2 regions of the Paenibacillus sp. OAS669 genome follow, and region 1 is predicted to be linked to the other one. Evidence: riboswitches for the same ligand, from Rfam matches in the RefSeq annotation. Region 1 holds a riboswitch; the other holds the start of a gene.

Evidence for each region. A riboswitch is a leader RNA that binds a small molecule or an ion and turns the genes downstream of it on or off. The one in region 1 is predicted to bind cobalamin.
Region 2: linked by a shared signal. The riboswitch ahead of GGC63_RS04750 (ABC transporter substrate-binding protein) and the one ahead of GGC63_RS10940 (ABC transporter substrate-binding protein) in region 1 are both predicted to bind cobalamin.

Annotation. Positions count from the first base shown of each region.
Region 1 is NZ_JADBDR010000004.1:93,687-104,671, forward strand. Features, by position in the region: gene GGC63_RS10905 (LysR family transcriptional regulator) at 1-819, opposite strand, end outside; gene GGC63_RS10910 (MFS transporter) at 935-2,317, shown strand; gene GGC63_RS10915 (class I SAM-dependent methyltransferase) at 2,404-3,105, opposite strand; gene GGC63_RS10920 (ABC transporter ATP-binding protein) at 3,119-3,904, opposite strand; gene GGC63_RS10925 (ABC transporter ATP-binding protein) at 3,852-4,886, opposite strand; gene GGC63_RS10930 (ABC transporter permease) at 4,907-5,773, opposite strand; gene nikB (nickel ABC transporter permease) at 5,770-6,711, opposite strand; gene GGC63_RS10940 (ABC transporter substrate-binding protein) at 6,713-8,308, opposite strand; cobalamin riboswitch at 8,454-8,647, opposite strand; gene nrdF (class 1b ribonucleoside-diphosphate reductase subunit beta) at 8,721-9,686, opposite strand; gene nrdE (class 1b ribonucleoside-diphosphate reductase subunit alpha) at 9,713-10,985, opposite strand, start outside.
Region 2 is NZ_JADBDR010000001.1:1,166,001-1,176,985, forward strand. Features, by position in the region: gene GGC63_RS04715 (cobyric acid synthase) at 1-1,722, opposite strand, end outside; gene cobS (adenosylcobinamide-GDP ribazoletransferase) at 1,779-2,603, opposite strand; gene cbiB (adenosylcobinamide-phosphate synthase CbiB) at 2,576-3,559, opposite strand; gene GGC63_RS04730 (bifunctional adenosylcobinamide kinase/adenosylcobinamide-phosphate guanylyltransferase) at 3,702-4,319, opposite strand; gene cobT (nicotinate-nucleotide--dimethylbenzimidazole phosphoribosyltransferase) at 4,339-5,403, opposite strand; gene GGC63_RS04740 (ABC transporter ATP-binding protein) at 5,448-6,269, opposite strand; gene GGC63_RS04745 (FecCD family ABC transporter permease) at 6,312-7,349, opposite strand; gene GGC63_RS04750 (ABC transporter substrate-binding protein) at 7,351-8,379, opposite strand; cobalamin riboswitch at 8,568-8,767, opposite strand; gene GGC63_RS04755 (hypothetical protein) at 8,812-9,354, opposite strand; gene GGC63_RS04760 (aspartyl-phosphate phosphatase Spo0E family protein) at 9,487-9,753, opposite strand; gene GGC63_RS04765 (aminotransferase class I/II-fold pyridoxal phosphate-dependent enzyme) at 9,877-10,985, opposite strand, start outside.

The sequences.
Region 1 (10,985 bases):
TGAAATATACCGCCCCTTGTGCCATAATAAAGCAATTTCCCTTACCAATCCGCAATCCTCCACTTGGAGATAGTGGATGTCCTCCCGCGAATTCCTTACTGTGCTTGGCATGAAGGCAATACCAATTCCGGCTTCCACAAGAGTGCTCAGCCTCGCAGGCTCATTCCCTTCATATACATATTTGGGTTCGAATCCAACCGATTGGCATACAGAGTCCACTAAATCGCGAGTACCGTGGCCCTCCTTTACACCGACAAACCATTCATCCTTTAACTCTTTCAAAGAAACGCTGCTTCGTTCTGCCAGCCGATGCCCCTTTGGAACAGCAATGAGTATGGGATCGTTGTACACCATTTGACATTCAATATCATCTTCTTGTATTGGAGGAGAGGATAGACATAAATCAACCTCTCCTCGATGAAGAAGGGTAACCATTTCCTGTGTGGTCAGCATTTGAACATGAAATTGGATATGAGGCCGCCTTTTCCGAAACTCTCGCAGGATCTGGGGCAGCGTGCCCGCAGTGGTTACCGCCAATTTGAGCGTGCCGTGCTCCGGGCTGGACAAATCGCCAATCTCCTGTCTCCCCTGCTCCAATTCAAACAAAGCCCTTTCCGCACGGCGAAGGAAGCGGCTTCCGAATTCATTGAGACGCAGATTCCTTCCTGTTCGATCAAATAGCGGAGCTCCAAGATGCTCCTCCAGGCGTTGAATCGTTTTACTCAGTGATGATTGCGTAACGTGCAGACTTCGTGCAGCCTCGGTCACATGCTCCAATCGGGCTACTGTAATAAAATATTGCAATTGAAGGAGTTCCATTTTCTTGCCCTCCATTCATTCCCTCAAGTCAATGAAATCATAACATAAAATGCGTTGGAGTAAATAACTGATTTCATGTACGATAGCATTAAAACATTTTAGGGGGAGCTTAATAATGAATGCCCGCAGTTGGTGGTTAATGATTTCTGTAGGACTTGGGATCCTGATGAACCCCTTAAATTCTTCCATGGTTTCGGTTGCTATTCCAAGGCTGCAAAATGTGTTTCAGCTCGACTTTACTACGGTTTCCTGGATCATATTTTCTTTCTACATTGCGAGTGCCATTGCCCAACCCGTCATGGGAAAAGCTAGTGACTTATTCGGGCGCAAGAAGATATTTCTTACCGGGCTACTGATTGCCTTCGCCGCCTCCTTAGCAGCTCCCATATCTCCGAATTTTGGGTGGATCATCGTATTCCGTATTGTGCAATCCGTCGGAACCAGCATGATGGTAGCCGTGGGAATGGCTATTGTACGAATTCATATTACGGAGAAGCAAGCGACTGCGCTATCCGTATTGTCCATATTCCTCTCCGGAGCAGCAGCCATTGGACCGTTTATTGGAGGGGTCTTGATTCACTGGTGGGATTGGCATGCAATCTTTTTCGTCAATATTCCGTTTGCGGCGGCGAGCTTTTTTTTGGCATGGAGGACGATTCCCGAGGACAGAGCTTCGGCACAGGTTGAAAGCAGCATGTCCTTTCGGAAATGGATGAGTATGATGGATGTACCGGGTATCTTGCTTTTCGCAGCGGGTCTGGTTGCCCTGCTCGTTGGATTATTATCAGCAAATTCCACAGGACATGTTTCGTTATTCAATGTCGCTGTCGGATTGATAGGTCTTGTGCTGCTTTTAGTTTTTGTGCGACATGAGTTAACAACGTCATCGCCTTTCATTCCTTTGCGCACATTCGCCAAGTATCCAGCGATAACTTGGGTCAACGTCGAATTCATGCTCGTTAACGTTCTGTTTTACTCGATCTTCTTCGGGCTTCCCTCCTACTTGCAGCTGGTTCGGCATGTCAGCGAATTCCATACCGGGATTCTGATGCTAAGTTTAGGCTTATGCTCGCTCGTTGTTTCACCGTTGGCAGGACGATGGATCGATAAATCAGGTCCTCGACCGGCCTTACTAGTGTCCGCTATATTAATGACTTTGGGGTCCATATGGATTGTGACCTTGAATCAAGCTTCGCCGGTTATTAGCGTATGTCTGGCATTAGCTGCTTTCGGAATTAGTAACGGGTTGAACAATGTCGGCATGCAAGCAGCCTTGTTTCAAAGCTCGCCAAAACCAATCATCGGTGTAGCCTCAGGATTGTTTAATACTTCGAGATATTTCGGAACCATTCTCTCCTCATTGTTGATAGGTATCGTGATGGGAGGGAAGTTCAGCTTCGAGGGATTTCGATTGCTGGGGATCATCCTCACGATAGTTGCGTTGTCGTTGGTATTCATGAGCCTGCGCCGCCGGGGATCTGAGCAAGCAGCAGATTAGTGAGATAACCCCGCATCGACAAATCGAATTTTTCGCATTCAGCGACCGCGGATGTCAATATATTATGCTAAAAAACAAAAACCGCCTTATTTCTGGCGGTTTTGATCAGATCTCCAATGGATTAAAGCAACGTCGTGGATCATTCCATTCTTTCGCTTTATCGGAAAACGTTCATATGAATGTGAAATATTCAACTCATGCAAAATATCAGATAATGCATCCGCGCGTTCCTTTTCCATCTCCTTGACTTGAAGCGGACCTGCAAAGGGCCTGCCGATAGACTGGATAAGAAAGACGTGCCGGCGTGCAGTTTCGTGCATTTTCAACAGACTTGCCTTCATGTCCCGAATCCGGTAAAAGGCATTCGCACCAAATACGATGTCTGCCTTATGCTCAGGTGCCTCCTCCCATTTGCTGATAATCGCTTCTGGAAAGGAACCGATTCTCGTCGGCCAGCTGCTGCATAGCTCCTTGTACATTGCCTTCGACGGTTCAATCAGGGTGATCTCACCGACATTAGGAGCAAGCAATTGCGTGAACCCGCCTGTTCCCGGCCCGATCTCAAGGAGATGGTCATCCGGCGCAAGGTACTCATAAATGGTATTCATGATCGGCTGCGTATAGGGAGCTAACGGATTCCGCTCATCATAGGCGGGTGCGTTTTCGACCCAATAGCTCTCTTCCTCCGCGTCAATTCCCACCCTGCAGTCTTTGGCTGCCGCCTGCTCCCAGGCTTGAATCCAATATTCAGATGGCATTGCTGAAATAGTCGTATTAATATGATTCATTCGCTGATCTCCTTTACATGATGGAATAGGAAGAAAAGGCTCTAAACGCCTCTGTTAACTGTTGAGTGTAAGGATGCTCGGGCTGCTCCCATATAGCGGCGCTATCCCCGAGCTCTACTATGCATCCCTGATGCATCACCGCAATTCGACTGCAAGTATGGCGAACGAGGTCCAAGTCATGGGAGATAAACAGGTAAGACATTTGATACTGCTTTTGAATATGCTGCAGCAGTTCTACGACCTGCGCTTGAACGGAGACATCCAGCATCGAAGTGGGCTCATCCAGGACTAAGAGCTTGGGCTCCAGGGTCAGGGCTCTGGCAATAACGACCCGCTGGATCTGTCCTCCGCTGATTTGATGGGGATACCTGTACAGAAGATCACGATGAAGTCCAACTAACTCCATCAGCTCAAGGACCTTAGCCAAGCCCTCTTCTTTATCCATCAAGCGATGCAACGTAATCGGCTCCAGCATGCTTTGAATTATCGTTTGACGCGGATTTAATGCGGAGTCCGGATGCTGGAATAAGATCTGCATTTGCCTGCGAAGCGGCTGCATTTGCTTCATCGTGTAATACGTAATATCGACGCCATTAAAAACAATGCTTCCCCCAGGATCGCAAGGAAGAAGCTTTAGTATGAGTCGGGATAACGTTGATTTGCCGCAGCCGCTCTCTCCTATTAAGCCCAAGGTCTCGCCAGACTCTATGTTCAACGAGATATTTTGAACCGCCCTATAACTGAATTTATGTAGCCAGCCGGTTTGAAAGGTTTTGTTCAGGTTGGCGACTCGGATCATAGAGAAAACACCTCGCTTTACTTGCTTCTGCTTGTTCAGTGCCCGTACAGCTGCCCGGGGTTGTGACTGTGGACAACGAATACAATTCAGGCATTTCCATGCTGCACTCTTGTTGTCTATGCTTGCATCGGCTATAAAACGAACAGCCAGTGCTCGTCTCAGAGACTCCCATGCTTGTACCTGGAATAGGCACCATCCCCCGGCCGGGAATCGATCCGAGGAGCCCTTGGGTATAGGGGTGCTTCGGATTGCGGAATAGCTCCTTAGCGTCGCCCTGCTCTACTATTTGGCCTGCATACATGACGCCGATCCTATCGCATAACGATTCCGCTACATGCAGATCATGCGTGATGACGAGCATTCCCGCACCCGTTTGTTGAGCGACTGTCCTCATCACTTCCACTGTCTGATATCTGACCATGGCGTCCAAGCCTTTGGTAGGTTCATCCGCAATAATAAGCGATGGATGACCGCACATGCCGATGGCGGCAAGAACCCGCTGCTTCATTCCGCCGCTAAGCTGAAAAGGGTAGCTTCCCATTTTACGCTCCGGTTCCGGCATTTGCAAACGCGACAAGAGCTGTACAGCATCTGTATGGAGCTGTTTTCGTCTTTTATCTGTCCGGTATCTGACCATGGATTCTTTCAGCTGATACCCGATCGTCAGAACGGGATTCAAGGAGGTTGCCGGATTTTGCGGGATCAGCGCGATCTCACTGCCTCTCCATTTGCGCAAGCTTTTTGGCTCCAGCTTCAGTACATCCTGTCCTTTAAACATAATGGATCCTGTTACTTGTGCGGTATCGGGAAGAAGACCGGGAATGCTAAGGCCCATAACCGATTTCCCGCTGCCGGTTTCACCGATCAATCCCCAGATTTGTCCTTGATGCAGATCAAGGGAAACCCCCTTCACGGCATGAACCATCCCTTCTTTCGTCCGAAAGGATGCTGTCACATTCTGAATTTGAAGTAGCGGGGCCATGATTCACCACTTCCTTCCATTTAAAGTAACGATCTTTCCTGAGACGATTTGGTATCGAGCCTGTCTCTAAGATGATCCCCTATCCAATTGATGCATAATGAGACAACTGCAATACAGAGTCCTGGTGCCAGCATGAGGTGGGCATAGCTTCGAAAGTACGGCCTTGCATCATTCACCATAACGCCCCAATCGGCTGCGGGAGGCTGGAGCCCCAGACCGAGAAAGCTTAGCGAAGCGATGGATAAGATAACCCGGCCAATCCGAATCGTAAATAATACGAGTAACGGTCCTATCATATTAGGAATGATGTGACGGACGATGATATAATGATGTCCAGCTCCTAAGGCACGAATGCCTTCGACATAAGACTCCTCGCGAATCTTCATGACTTCCCCACGGACCACCCGGGAGAAATCCGGCCACGAGGTTACGATAAGGGCAATAAACAGGCTCTTAATCCCCGGCCCTAGGGTCCCTGCTATAGCCAGCATGAAAGCAAGCCCCGGCAAGCCTTGAAAAATACTCACGATGCCTTGGATGAGATCATCGATCCATCCTCCCCAATAGCCCCCTATCGTTCCAATGATAAGTCCCAACGCCATGGTGACAGCCGTTACCGCGATGGCAAGCAGTATGGATACCCTTCCTCCATAAAGGAGTCTGCTGAACACATCTCTGCCCAATGTGTCCGTCCCGAGGATATGCTCGGGAGAAAGTGGTGCCAGCCGTTCTGACATATTCACCTGATTGGGGTCATACGGTGCGATCCACGGCGCCAGGAAGCTGCATAAGAGGATCAATAAAAGCACTAAGCAAGCGAATCCGGCAGCCCCCTTCAGCATCACCCTGTGGCCTGGTAGCCTGATAGAGGTAAACTTCAGCTTCATTGAAGCTTCCCTCCCAATCTCATTTGCGGATGAATGACAAGGTAAGACATATCGACTAACAGATTAAAAGCTACATAGACAAGGCCTGTAAATACAACATACCCTTGAATAACGGGATAGTCCCTGCGAAATATTCCATCCATAGCAAACCTTCCAATACCCGGTATGGCAAAAATCACTTCCACTATGACCGATCCGCCAAGAATAGCTCCGAAGTAGGATCCGATGACGGTAATAAGCGGAATCATGGCATTTCGCAAAGCATGAATGATCAATATGCGTGTGTCGTGCAGACCTTTGGCTTTCGCTGTTACCATATATGCCTGATTCCATACCTCAAGCAGTGCCGCTCTGGTTAAGCGCATAAGTACTGCACTCGTTCCGGCTGCCAATACGATGGCGGGCATAATAAGATGTTTAAAGGTTCCATAGCCGCTGGTAGGCAGCCAGTGAAGCTTTTCGGAGAATACGGTGATCATCAAAATGGCCAGCCAGAAGCCGGGGATTGAAACCAGGGATAAAGCCAATATTCGCGCCGTGTGGTCAAAAGATGTGTTTTTCTTCATGGCCATGAGCATTCCCAGTGGAATTCCTGTGCCAACTGCAATGACCAAGGCCATCCCTGAAACACTCAATGTTACAGGAAGCCGGCGCAGTAGCTCCCCGCTTACGGATTCTTTCGTCATATAAGAAGTTCCAAGATCCCCGTGACTCGCTTTCCACAGCCAATGTGCATATTGGACGAACATGGGATCATTCAATCCAAGCTCTGCCCTTTTCGCCTCAATTTCTTGCTCTGTCGGCTCCTTAATCCCATTCATGCTTAAAGCTTCGACCGCAGGATCTCCGGGCGAAGCCACACTTAGTGCAAAAGCTATAAAAGAAATACCCATAATGACCGGAATGGCTGCTGCTATCCGTCTAATGAAATACATCATGTTACGATGCCCATTTGAGCTCGGGAAGCGTAGTTCCGTAAATCGTTGCCTTATAACCGGTAATTTTCTTGTTGTAAGCAATCAAGCTCGCATCGTTGAACAAAGGAATTGTCGGCAAATCGGATGCCGCTATCGTTTGAAGCTCATTATAAATGCCTTTGCGCTCGTCCATGCTCAGGGTGGCTTTTGCTTGATTCAGCAGTTGGTCCACTCTGTCGTTTTTGTAGCCAAGGCTGTAGCTTTTATTGCTGGAGCCTGTGCTGGATAAATAGTTGGTGAATAACGTATACGGGTCTCCGTTCGGAAGACCTTGCGTAGCCAATGCCAGGTCATAATCTCCTTTGGCCTGGGCATCTTTAAAGGCGGCCCCATCCAGAATGCGGATATTCACATCCAGCTGCAATTCCTTCAGCACGGATTGGAATAGCTCTGCTTGCGCCTTATAAGGATAACGGTCCAAGCCGTAAGTTGGCACGATCAACTCGATGCTTCTTCTTTGATTGCCCAGTACTTCAGCTGCCAATTTCTTGGCCTCTTCTGGCCGATAGTCCAATGGGATATCCTTATAAAACGGCGAGGTATTGTTCAGAAAATTAACCGTTGCCGCAGGATAACCCAAGTAAAGCTCCTTCACTAATTGCTGACGGTCTATCATCATGCTAACGGCTTGACGCATTTTGGGGTTGTCAAAAGGCGCTTTTTTTCCATTCGGATGAAGATAATGAGAGATGGTTGATTTTGTAGCCGAAAGCTCGAATTGCGAATCCTTCAACAGTTCTTTGGCTAGAGTCGGAGGAATAGCACCGAGGTCCATAACCCCCATAATCTCTCCTGATTTCAAAGCGGCAAGTCTGGTATCAGGATCCGGTATGACGCGAACACGTATCCGTTGGCTGGCAGCCTTCTGACCATAATAGCCGTCGAAAGCTTCCAACAATGCAAATTGGTCCTTCTTATGTTCGATCAGCTTGAAAGGGCCTGTTCCTTGAGGAAGGCCGTTAAAATCGCCTTTTTCATTGAAATTTTCAGGGCTGTAGATCGGGCTTGAGAAATTCACCATCGAATACAGTAAAGTCGGTTGCGGATTCTCGAAGACGAGCTTGAAGGACATATCGTCGATCTTGACGACATCCTTTAACCCCGGATAAGAGCTTTTGATATCCAGAGTATAGAACGGCGAGCTCTTGGGACTTACTTGCTTGTAGCGGTTAAAGTTAGCGATGACCGCATCGGCATTCAGCTTCTCCCCATCATGAAATTGAACATTCTCCCGCAGCTGAAAGGTCCATTCCTTGCCGTCCTCGGACATCTTCCAAGACTTTGCCAGCTTGGGGGCAGGCTGTCCATCCTCGGAGGCTGTAATTAACGGCTCCCAAACATAAAGAATTGTACTTGTGTAATAGGAATCCTGAGGACCCGGAGCCAGATCGCGGGGAGCGGCCAGCACGACCTCTTCCGGATGTACGCTGCCGGAGGAAGCAGATGAATTAGCCTGACGCTGTGCAGCCGGACTACACCCGGCCATCACAAGTAGTACGCAAAGCGTCAACAGGACAAGCTGAAGTGCCATTTTGCTCCGTAAAAATGAAGGATGCATGATTATAAATTCCTCTCTCTTTCTAAAATGAAATACAAAAAAGACATCTTTACCCAGACGTGAAGCTAGAAAGGTAAAGATGCCCCGGTTGTTGAGGAACAAACGACAAGCCGTCTTTAACACTTCCCTATCAGCCGTAGGTAAAAGCAGTGCTGTCAGAACAGGCAGGTCTCCTGGCTCTGGATTCCTCATCATCAGCAGCCTTCCCGGTCTATGGCTAGACCAGTGGCACCGTTGCTGTGACTCCTCCATTACAGTGGCGGGACCGCGTCGGTGTTGCACCGAACTTCCCTATTAAGCTTTAGCATCTGCTAAAGCACCTTGTTCCCCTTATATGCAATTTGTATGAAACCTATCTGATCATATAGGAAAATTCCATTTTGGGCAAGCATAAAGCATCCATCATAAAGCATCAGTCGCCAAACAGAAAATCATCGTCCGTCAAAGTTTCCACGTTAACCGTCCGAATATAGCCGTTACCTTTCTTGGAAAAGAAATCATGCTGCTTCGTACGAGTATTAATCCCGTTAAGGACAATAGGATTGATATCCTCTTCCGGGAACAAAGGCTCCAGCCCCAGGTTCATCATGGCTTTGTTTGCGTTATAACACAAGAAGGCTTTCACTTCGCCCGTCAGCCCTACTGCGGTATACAGTTCCTCTGTATATTGCTCTTCGTTGCTGTGCAAGTAGCGAAGAAGTCCTTGCAATGTCTCATAAGCGGCTTGCTGCTCGTCCTGATCCAATTGGGCATACACCTCTTGAGCCAGCATGCCGACATACAACCCATGGATGCTCTCATCACGCAGAATCAGGTTAATGATCTCCCCGCTGCTCGTCATTTTCCCTTGTCCGGCCAGGTACAGCGGATAAAAGAAGCCGCTATAGAACAAATAACTCTCGAGCAGTACGGAGGCTGCCATCGCCAAGTACAAATCTTTGCGTGAATGAATGTTGTTATAATATTGGGATATCGTCTCCGCCTTGACTTGCAGGAAACGGTTGTTTTCAATCCATTGAAAAATGCTATCGATCTCTTCCGTCGATGCCAATGTGGTAAAAATACTGCTATACGATTTGGCATGGATTTGCTCCATCATCCCCATAAAGCCGAGGACCGCTTTACGCTGCAGCCCTTCGACGAGCTCGAGAATTTTGGGCATTCCGACGCCGCCTTGTACCGTATCGAGCAGCGTTAAACCGCCAAGTACCTTCATGTACAGGTCCCGCTCCGCATCGTTTAATGTCAGCCAGGACATTTTATCATCGGATAGCGGAATCTCCTCATCCGTCCAAAATTGCATAATATTTTGCTTCCAGAATGTATCCGTAAAATCGTCATCTGGACGGTTCCAATTCACGGCTTTCCAAACACTCATTGCTGCAACTCCCTTTCCAGCTTATCTTATACGGAACAACTGATGCACTCTTCAACGGAAAGATGGTTCGTCCGAGTGTAATAAAGAGATTTCAGTCCTTTTTTAGCTGCGTAAATATAGTATCGAGCCAGCTGTCTCGTAGTCACATCGCTGTTGACGTGCAGGACCGTGGATATTCCCTGGTCCACATGCGTTTGAATTTCGGCAATCAAATCCAATACCTTGAACTGATCCATCTGATAAGCCGATTTATAGAAGAAGTAGTTATCTCTGCTCAAATACGGCATCGGATAGTAGGTAGTCGAGTTGGCATAAGTGCGCGTTTCGATTTGCTCGACAATCGGCATTACGCTTGACGTTGCATTCTGGATATAGGAAATGCTCTGTGTCGGCGCAATCGCAAGCCGGTAAGCATGATATAATCCGTAAGCTTGTACAGCGGACTTCAGGCTCGCCCAATCTTCGGGAGACGGGATTGGCATATCCTTGAACAGCTCTTGTACCTTACTTGTAACGGGTCTGTAGTCCGTTTCCAAATAGCGGTCGAAGTAAGTGCCGTTCGCATAGTCGGATTGCTCGAAGCCTGCAAACGTAACGCCGCGCTCTTTGGCAATCTCCATGCTTCTTTCCAACGAGTAATAGTTCATCATCATAAAGAAAGCACGAACGAAATCTTTGGCTTCTTCGCTTTCATAAGCAATTTTATTTTTGGCCAAGTAGCCGTGAAGGTTCATTGCTCCAAGTCCGACCGAATGCATCTCTTGATTCGCTTTGGCAACGCCAGGGGCATTGGCGACGGTCGTCATATCGCTGACCGCTGTCAGTGCGGTAATCCCTTCCTTAACGGATTCCTTCACTTTATTCAGCTCCATCACGTTGGCAATGTTCAAGGAAGCAAGGTTGCAGCTGATATCGCGGCGGATTCTATCCGGCTGGCCGTAATCGTTGATTTCCGATGTCTCCTGCAGCTGGAAAATTTCCGTGCAGAGGTTCGACATTTTTATCGCGCCCAGCTGCTTCAGTGGGTGTACGCGATTGGCATTGGTTTTGTTCATAATGTAAGGATAGCCTGATTCCAGCTGAATCATGGAGATCTTGATCATCATATCGCGTGCGCTCATCACGACTTTCTTACGCACACGATCATTAGCCAGTAATTCATCATACATAGCATCAAGATCCATATCATCCAAATGGGTTCCATACGCTTTATAAACGGAATAAGGAGCAAACACGTGCAGAGGCTTGTTTTCTTCCGCCAGCTGATAGAACTTGTTAGGGATGATCAAACCGATCGAT
Region 2 (10,985 bases), on a different contig from region 1:
AAGCACGACTGGAGCATCCGCCCACCCGGCGAGGCGCATATTGACGATATCCCGATCCTTCAAATTCACTTCCGCAGGACTGCCGGCTCCCTCCAGGATGACCGCATCGAATGATCTTCTCAGCCTGTTCAGCGCGTCCTTGACGATCGTTTCCGCTTCGCTTAAATAGTTCTCCCGGTACGTCCGCGCATCCAAATCACGATAAGGCTTCCCGTGAACGACGACCTGAGATACCATGTCCTTCTTCGGCTTCAGCAGGATCGGATTCATATCCGTCGTGGCCGGAATCCGGCAGGCATCCGCCTGCATCCCTTGGGCTCTGCCGATTTCCTTCCCGTCAGGAGTCACATAGGAGTTCAACGACATGTTTTGCGATTTAAACGGAGCGACTCGCAAGCCGTCCTGGAGCAAAATTCGGCAGAGGGCCGTCGTTATCAGGCTCTTGCCCGCATCGGAGGATGTTCCTTGAACCATCAAGGCTGCGGCTAACGGAGCTGCCAACGATGGGTCTGCTGCGCTGCTCGTTACAGCGGGCGCACTGCCAGGAAGCTCCGATTGTCCTGACGCTGCGTGAGGGGCAGCCTGCTCCGGTGAACGACTCGATAGATCCGAAGCCGCTAAGACGATCGGCGGACTGGATTGCTCAAGCAAGGCTTGAATGGATTCCTGAAGCCCGGTAAGGAGCCTTTCGTTATGCTCGCGCAGCCTGATCGCAACTCTAACGTAAGTTTCGTCCAAGCCCGGAAACAGTGACGCGTCCCTGATCAAAATACCGCGCCGCCCCATTTCGGATTGCAGCGCCTTCACCGTAAGGCCCAGCCCACGAAGTGAAAACAAAAGATAGTTTGTATCGCTTGGAGTGACAATAAGGCCTAAGGATTGCAGCCTGCTTGTCAGCCACGGACGTTCCTCCGCCAGCCAAGCATGAGTCCGCCGCGCGTAATCTTTATCGTCCAGCACCGCAGCACCGATCAATTGGGCCATCGTATTGACACTCCATTGTACCTGCTGGCTCCGCATTTTCGTAATTGTATCGGGATGTGCGACAATAAACCCGAGCCTGAGGCCGGGAATCGAATAAAATTTCGTCATCGACCGAATGACCATGAGCTGGGGTGAGTCCGCCGCCTGACGAAGCATCGTCAGCTGATCCTCATTCGGACAAAAATCGATAAACGCTTCATCGAGGATCACGGGCTTATCGGCTTGCACAAGCAGCCTGAGGACATCCTGCGGCAGCAGCCTGCCTGTCGGATTATTCGGAGAACCGAAGAAGAGCATGTCCGAGGCTTCGACGGCTCTTTCCACATCGTCAAGCTGCATGACAAAGCCCTTCTCTTCCCGCAGCATCAGCTCGTGGATGCTCCCGTCCGTTTTATCCACCGCTTCCTCATATTCCGAAAAGGACGGTCTCGCCAACGCCGTCACATGAGGCTTAAGAACCCGAACCGCCAGGTCAATCAGCTCCGCCGCGCCGTTCCCGACCAGAATCGATTCCATGGGTACCTCATAGTGCTCCGCGAGCTTCCTCCGCAGTTCACGCACAGCGGGATCGGGATAAGCGGCGACGTCCCTCCAACGCTCTCTCAATATGGTCTCCACCGCTGCAGGCGGTCCTAACGGATTCATATTCGAGCTGAAATCCAGAAATTCGTCCTTGCCTCTGCCGAACGCCTCGGCGGCCGTCCATAAATCTCCCCCATGCCCGTATCGTTCCAGCATTCAGGCTCCCCCATTCTCTTAAACCATTTTGATAACAACCGGATAAACCGTTTTATCTACGAATGTATGACCATATATAACAATAACAGCAGAAAGACTTCCAAAAGCTCGTTGATAGCCCCGTAGGTATCCCCTGTAAGCCCGCCGAGCTTGCGGCTGATAAATACGGATATCGACACCCCGGCTGCCAAACAGCCCAGAGCCGCTGCCCCTATAATGAGTACGGAAAACAACAAGGACTCTCCCATCATCCATACCAAACAACAGGTTAACAATAGCGCCAAACCCGTGTGAAGGATCACATGCTTCGCTTGCAGGCCGCGGAAGAAAGCCCCTATCCGGTTATGTCCCGTCTCCTCCTGCCTCGCATAAGGCCAGAAGGCAATGGCGACCACCATATACCATCGGCTCCATAGGGCGGCCAGAGGCAGCACGAATAAAGATCCCGCCCATGAGAGCGGCAGCCATTGCTGCAGCAGGGTCCATTTGCACAAAAGAACCAGCACACAGGCAATAACCCCCATCGCGCCGACCCGGCTGTCCTTCATGATCTCCAGCATTTTCTCCCGGGACCGGTAGCTGAAAATGCCATCGGCTGTATCCATTAATCCGTCGAGATGCAGCCCCCCTGTCATGGCGACCCAGAGGGCCAGCAGCAGGGCGGAAGTCACTCCCGGCGGCAGCCAGCCTTGCAGGAGCCAGCCTGCGGCTCCAAGCAGCAGCCCCATTACCGCACCTACTAACGGATAGAAGACGACGCTGCGCCGAAACAGTGCATCGTTATACTCCAATGTAACCGGCACAGGAAGCCGCGTTAGAAATTGAAAGGCTGCGGCACACGCAGCCAACCCTTTTACCATAAAGTCCAGCAATATGCGCACAGCAGCCCTCCTGCAATCAAAATACTAACCCCATAGAGCAGACGAACGGTATTCAATATATCATCCATCCGTCTTTCACGAAGCGGCCAGCCCATTCGTGCCCGCTCGCTGATTCTCCCATGATAAACGTTCACACCGCCAAGCTCGATGCCGAGCGCTCCGGCGACCGCCGATTCGGGAATGCCGCTGTTGGGGCTTGGATGAAGCCGGGCAAACCGGCGAATCGCTTGCGCAGCCCGCAAGGCGGAGCAGCCGCTGGTTACGGCCGATACTAACACCAGAAAGGCACCGGTTAACCGCGCGGGGACCCAATTCATCACATCGTCCCAGCGTGCGGAAGCCCAGCCGAAGAACAAATACTTCTCATTTTTATAGCCGACCATGGAATCCAGCGTGTTGGCTGCGCGGTACAGCATAGCCAGTGGCGCCGCCCCTAGAAACGCATACATCAACGGGGATACGACCGCATCCACCGTATTCTCGGCTACAGTTTCTACCGTTGCCCTCGTAAGCTCGGCTTCGTCGAGCTCCGACGTATTTCTGCCGACAATATAGCCGGTATAGGTTCTCGCTTCCTCCATACGTCCTTGCATCAAAGGAACGTACACCTTCATGGCCGCATCCTTAAGGCCCTTAATCGCTATCGTCGTCGAGATGAACCATGTATTTACCGCGTAGCCCAGCCACGGATGAATGCACCGGGCAGCCCAAAGCAGAAGCCACATGGCTCCAAAGGAAATCGCCAACGTCGATACGGTTAACAGGAAGCCTCTCCATCGTTCATCGGCCTCCGAGCGACGGACTCCCTCCGGGTGAAGCTTGGACTCGACCCAGCGTATCCATTGTCCTATCCGGATAACGGGATGGGTCGGCCAGCGCGGGTCCCCGATGCACCAATCGATCATCATCGCGCAAACCAGCATCACAGCGGTTTCCTGCCAAGAATAAAACAACAACCAAATCCACCCGCCCGTTTGAACTGCCTGATCGCCATTTTTGCTTGCTCAAAGTCAATTCATTGTATATGTAATAATTCCTCTGTCCAAGCCCATCATGCAGATAAGCGGCTGCGAACGAGGATGGGTCCAAATCCGGTGTCTACCATTGGAATTGCCGGCTCTTGATTTCCATCGGAATTCCTGCCGTTACGAGGAACACCTGCTCAGCCTCCCGTGCCAGCCGTTGATTCATGATCCCCGACAAATCCCGGAACTGCCGCCCCAGCTTATATTCCGGCACGAGACCGTAACCAACCTCGTTGGTTACCAGCACCAGATGACGCCCCTGATCAGCGAATCGCCGTCCGGCGGCAGTCAGCTCGTCTACCTTCTGCCTAAGCAGCTGCTCGGCATTGGCATCCTGCTCGTATCGAAGCAGCCAGTTGGACAGCCAGAGGGTAAGGCAATCGACCAGGACAACGGCTCCTTCAGCAGCAATAGGCTGCGGATGCACGTTAGGCTGGCTGCCGGAATGATCAGCCATCTGATCGCACCAGCCGTTTAACAATCGGTCCAGCTCAAACGGCTCCTCCAGCGTCGTCCATGGGAAGCCTGCTTCGTCTCTCTGCTTCCGATGAAGGCCGATCCGTGCTTTCATTTCCTCATCATACGCTTGGGCTGTCGCGATGTAAATGCCGCGCTGCTCAAGCCGCGATGCGTAAGCTTCGGCAAAGGAGCTTTTGCCGCTGCGGGCTCCGCCCGTCACCAATACCAGCATTTGCCGTCCAGCCTTTCCATTAATTATTGGAGGTAGAGATGCCTGCCGAGGCGAAGGAAGCCATCTCCTTCATGATTTTCACCGACGCTTCAATAAGCGGGAAAGCCAGCACGGCTCCCGTACCCTCTCCAAGCCTCATATCCATGCGCAGCATAGGGGACAAGCCCACCGCTTCGAGCAAGCGCGCATGTCCTTGCTCCTGCGATAAGTGCGAAGCGATCATGTATGACGCGCTAAGCGGAGCAATACGGCTTGCTGCCAAGGCGGCCGCCGAGGAGATGAAGCCGTCGATCACAATCGGCCGGCGATGCATCGCAGCTCCGAGGATGACGCCGGTCAACCCGGCGATTTCCAGGCCGCCTACCTTGGCAAGCACATCGATCGGGTCTGCCGGATCAGGCTGATTGACGGCAATCGCCCGTTCAATGACGGCCTGCTTGTGCAGCAGCTTCTGATCGTCGATTCCGGTCCCACGGCCAACCGTAACGCCGACGTCGGTTCCGCTTAATACCGCTAATAGCGCTGAGCTGGCCGTCGTATTGCCGATCCCCATCTCGCCTGTTGCAAACAGGGTGTAACCCTGACCTGCCAGCTCCTTGACCAGGTCCATGCCGGTAACTATCGCCTGAATGGCCTCTTCTTCGGTCATTGCCGCTTCCTTCGCCATATTGCGAGTGCCCTTGCGAACACTTCTCGAAACTAGCCCGGGATGCTCCAAATCCGCATTCACCCCGATATCGACACAGACGACGTCCGCGCCCGTATGCCTTGACAGCACATTAACCGCCGCTCCGCCGTTCAGGAAATTCATCACCATTTGCGGAGTCACCTCAGCCGGGAACGCACTGACGCCTTCTTCGCATACGCCGTGGTCCGCCGCCATCACAATGACGGCTTTCTTCCCCAGCTCAGGCACGACTTGGCCGCTAATACCGGCCAGCTGACGTGCCACTTCCTCCAGCTTGCCCAAGCTGCCCGGAGGCTTGGTCAACTGGTCCAGATGGCGTTCCGCCGCCTCCATCGCCTCCTGATCCAGAGGCTTTATCTCTGACACCGCCCGGTTCAGCCAATCTCTATTGTACATCGTTCGTGTCCCTCCCAAATCTGGTTCCTATATCCTTTAATCTGCTATGAATCGGCCCCGCTCTGCAAAAGAATTTGCGGTACACCGGTAACCGGATGCTTAAGCACGATCGGCTGTGTACGGTATACCCGCTCCAGCAGCTCGCTTCGGAGAACCTCCTCCGGTTCGCCGATCCCTGCTATACGGCCGTTTTGCAGCAATAACAGCCTGCCGCAATATTGCGCGGCCAAATTCAATTCGTGCAGCACGGCGATAACGGTAAGACCCGATTCCTGCTGCCAGGAGCGAATCCAATCCATCATCTGGACCTGATAGCCAATATCCAGATACGTGGTCGGCTCGTCCAGCAGCAGAAGCTTCGGCTGCTGCGCCATAACCTTACCGAGCGCGACGCGCTGCCGTTCGCCGCCGCTCAAGGCGTCGATGCTGCGGTGCTCCAGCGGTCGCAGCTCCAGCCGCTCAAGGATGTCATCGATTAGCCGCTCCGAGTCCACAGCCCCGGCTTCATCGCCGAGCCAGTTTTGAAACGGATAGCGGCCCATCGCAATGACCTCGCGGACGGTAAAACCAAGCGGGGGAAGGGCATCCTGCTGGAGCACGGCCGCCCATCGGGCCAGCTGCTTGCGCGGGTATTCGCACGCCTCTTTACCGTTCAGAAGGACCCGGCCAGCAGAAGGTTTCTCGACGCCGGAGATCAGCTTCAGCAGCGTCGACTTGCCGCTGCCGTTCGGACCGATGATGCCGAAGCATTCGCCCGAGGATACGGAAAAGCTCACCTTATCGAGCACCTGCCTCGAGGAATACGCTAATCCCACACCCTCCACGGCAATAACTTTCTCATCTGCATGAGCTTCCTCACTGTTCATTTCCTGCCGCCCCCCTTCCCTTCAACATCTTGGCATCGTAAATTATTCGTTCGACAATCGCTTGCTTCTTTTTAACAAATAGGCAAAAAACGGAGCCCCCATGAACGCGGTTACCACTCCGAGCGGAATTTCCGTCGGACTCAGGACCGTACGGGCAAGCGTATCCGCCCACAGTACGTAGATTGCTCCCCCGATAAGGGAAAGAGGCAGCAGCAGCCGATAGTCCGGCCCAACGATCAGCCGCAGCAAATGCGGCACAATCAGGCCGACAAAGCCGACGACCCCGGAGACCGACACGGCCGCTGCCGTAATCAGCGTTGCAGCCGCCAGCACAATAAGCTTCGTTCGCTCGACCCTTATACCCAGATAGGCCGCCTGCTGCTCGCCCAAAGCGAATAAATTCATCGCTCTTCCATAGCCGAACAGGATCATGACGCCGATCGCCAAGTAGGGCAGCAGCACAAGCGAATACATCCAGCCCCGAAGCGCCAGGCTGCCCATCAGCCAAAACACAATTTCATTAATAACCTGCTTGGACATCGCGACCATAAACGAGACGAAGGCCCCGAGAAAGGCCTGCATGACGACCCCGGATAAAATCAGGGCTTCCATCCGTATCTTGCCGCCCGTTCTTGCGATAATAATCACAGTAATCAAGGATAGCGCTCCTGTAATGAATGCGACAACCGGAACGGTTGCCGAGCCCAGTAGGGCAAACTGCAGCCCGAACAAGATCAGGAAAGCAGCGCCGACCGAGGCGCCCGAAGAAACCCCCAGCGTATAGGGATCTGCCAGCGGATTGCGCAGCACTCCCTGGAAGGCCGCTCCCGCAATACCCAAGGAGGCGCCGACCAGCACCCCCAGCAGTACGCGGGGCAGCCGGACGCGCCAAATAATCTGCTCGGAGGCCGGCTGCCAATCTACTGGAACCGAGCCTCCGATTCCGGGCAGATGATGCGCCAGAATGCCCCATACATGCAGGAGCGGCACATGAACCGTACCGATGGATAAACTGATCGTCACGGAAAGAAGAAGGAGCAGCACCCCCGCTCCTCCCCATGCCATTAGCTTCCGCTTCATTTTATTTCACCAATTCCGGATAAATGCCTTTGGCTACATCTACCAGCGCTGCTGTAATCCGCGGTCCCGGACGGCTGATCGAGTCCTTATCCAACCCCGCCAGCTTGTTGTTTTTGATCGCATCGACATTAGCCCAGCTGGTCCGCTCTCTAATGATTTGATCCATGGACTTCTTGGAATTTTCATCGATCAGATTTTTCGGGTACAGAATCACTTGAGGATTATCCGCGATCACCTTTTCTTCATTCAGCTTCGCGTACCCGGTAATGTCGGAAGAGACATTAATACCGCCAGCCAAGGTGATCAGCTCATCCATGAATTCTCCCTTCCCTACCGTCCAGCCAGGAGAAAATTCCATGAGCACCCTTTTCTTTTGCTCCGGCTTCAGATCCTTGACGGCATCCGTAACCTTCTGACGCTCCGCCTTCATAGAAGCCACCAGCTTCTCCGCCTGCTCCTGCTTGTCAAAAATTTGTCCGAATTTCAAAATATTGTTCATGACGTCGTCAATCGTCTTGGGCTCTACCTTAAACACATTTACATTCAAGCCCCTCAGCTGCTCGACGGCTGCTGTTTTGAGCGATACGCCCGACAGCACGACATCCGCGTTAGCCGCAATCAGCGCTTCCTCATTCGGCTTCACGATGCTGCCCATCTTAGGCTTCTTCTTCGCTTCCTCCGGATAATCGCAAAAGTCGGATACGCCGACGACTTTGTCGCCCAAGCCTAGAGCGAACAGAGTCTCCGTCTCGCTGGGAGACACCGACACAATCTTGGCCGGCGCCTTTTCAAAGGTAAACTCCTTGCCTGTTGCATCCTTCACTTTCAACGGATATACTGTAGCCTTTGCGTTCGCGGCTGGAGGGCTTGTCTGTTCTCCGCTGCTCGCTTTAGCCGGCTCCTTCAAATCTGCCGTCCCCGAGGGCTTCGTCTCCTTCGGCGCGCAGCCGGCTGCGCTGAACACAAGCGCCAGGCCCAATACGGCCGCCAGCCATTTTTTTCTGCCGCTTCGTTTCATTTCACTCCACATTGTGGTACCTCCCTTTGTCCTTCCATCCCATTGTATCGTTCCTGTTCCATGTCCCGGTTTGCATGCACGTCAAAAACCCTCTGATCCTGATCGCTGCAATTAGGAAGCAGAGGGCATGCGATTGCAGACGCTGTCCGTTATTCTGAACGACAGCGCGTGCAAACGACGCTCCTTTTTCCTCGAAAGGCCCGGTCTATTCCCGATTAGGCAGGTTTCCTGGCTTATGGAGTTGTACGGAGGCCTCGCCTTCCCATTCCGGTTCAGAACAGTGGCAATATGAGACTCTCCCTCCAAAATACAGTGGCGGGACCGCTCCGGATTCACACCGGCTTCCCTTTTAACCTGCCGGCTTGTTAAGCAGACAGGCACCTAGTCGGTAACTCTATGAAATTAAAGTCAGACCTGCCTATGCAGCAGGAACGTCCATTAGGTCTATTTTTGCGCGATGACCTTCATCACCTGCAAGCCTTTTTCCAGATTTTTGGCATTGGCCGGAATGAAGGCTACCAAATCTTTGCCATTCAAATTAAGCTCTGTAAACCATTTGGTTTGTTCCAAAGGAATACCGTACAAATGCTTCTCTTTCTTGGGCGCTGCATTCTTATCCTTGGAATCTACCGGGAGCTCCAGCACGCCTCCGGGAAAATCCTCCTGCTTCGCCACATCATCCAGACTGACATATCCGCCCTGCTGGCCTATCGTTTTAAACTGCTCCGTCGGCACAATAATAATACTGTTATCTCCCGCCGCAATTTCTACAACCAATTTATCCATAGAAAACATCGGCGTGGTCTGAATCTTTACGGTCGGAGCTTCGCCAAGCTTCGTTTGCAGCGCAGCCTGCAGCTTATCTCCCACCTCGTTCGGAATTCCATTGGGGCCTGTCATAAAAATCAATACATCAGCCTTGGGTCCCCCGCCGCAGCCGGCTAGCACCAGCAGCAGCATGATGATGAGCATGAATTTCCCTTTCATGTTCCCTCTCCTTATAGATGCGCTTTCTTGGATTGCTGTTACCCCCAATCATATCATAAATGTCTCGTTTCTTTCAAAACTAGAGATAAAAAAAGGAGAAGGCCGCAGGCTGAAATGTAAAAAAAGGAACCGTTACCGGCTCCTCTTATTTCGATTCATATACTCATTTATCTTTTTGTCCAGGATCATGCTGATCTTCACAACTTCCGGTGAGGTCAAGCATTGCTCGCTCTGAACCAGTCGTTCGAGCTCCTGGCGCAACCTATAAATCTCTTCTTCCAAAGATACGTCAGAAGATGACCGCTTCTTTTTCCCAAAAAACCACTTGGCTTGCTGATTATTCTCTCGAATCCAACCGATTTGCGGGTAATGCCTAAGCTGATATTCCGGAAAAGCCATTCTTCATCCCCCCCTGGCATATCTTTAGATTCGGAAGTCCCATAACCCCAAAGGATATGAAACTTCTATACTATTAAAGATAACAGTTTTTGTCGGAGATGGAAATGACTACTTTTGTCGAAACTATAATTTACGTATAAAATTTCCGATCCTTTCGATCGCTTCCAGCAATTGATTGACGGAAGTCGCATAGGAGCAGCGCACGAAGCCTTCTCCGCCCAAGCCGAACACATATCCCGGCACCGCAGCGACCTTCGCTTCAAGGAGCAAACGCTGGGCAAACTCCTCCGAGCTTAGCCCTGTAGAAGCAATCGAAGGGAAGGCATAGAACGCTCCCTGCGGCTCATGGCACTCGAGCCCGATGTCCCGGAAGCCCTGAACGACGAGCCGGCGCCGTTGGTTATAGGACTCTACCATGCGATCCTTTTCATCCATACCGTTTTTCAAAGCCTCGAGAGCTGCGACTTGCCCCATAGCAGGTGCGCACATGACGGTGTATTGGTGAATTTTGAGCATCGCTGAAATTAGATCCCTATGTCCGCAAGCATAGCCCATCCTCCAGCCGGTCATCGCGAAGGCTTTGGAGAAGCCGCTGACCAGGATGGTGCGGTCCTTCATGCCCGGCAAGGAAGCGAAGCTGACATGCTTCTGTTCGTAAGTCAATTCTGCATAGATTTCGTCGGAAATGACAATAAGGTCGTTTTCCTCAACAATTTTTGCAATCGGGAGCCAATCCTCGTACGTCATGATGCCGCCCGTCGGGTTGCTCGGATAGCACAGAATCAGTACTTTAGACTTAGGTGTAATGCTCGCCTTCAAGGCCTCGGGAGTCAGCTTGAAATTATCCTTCGCGAATGTCTCGATCCCGACAGGAATCCCCCCGCCGATCTTCGTAATCGGAGAATAGGAGATATAGCAAGGCTCCGGAACAAGCACTTCATCCCCCGGGACGATCAAGGCACGCAAGGCCAAGTCAATGGCTTCACTGCCGCCCACCGTAACCAGGATTTCGTCAGAAGGCTCGTACGGCACATGGAACGAATCGTACAAATACTCGGCGATCGCTTCCCTTAGCTCCGGCATTCCAGCATTCGGCGTATACTTCGTATTGCCGCGTTCAAGGGAATACACGCAGGCTTCACGCACGTGCCAAGGCGTGCAAAAATCCGGCTCGCCGACACCAAGGGAAATGATATCCTTGCTGGCGCTGACCAGATCAAAAAATTTGCGGA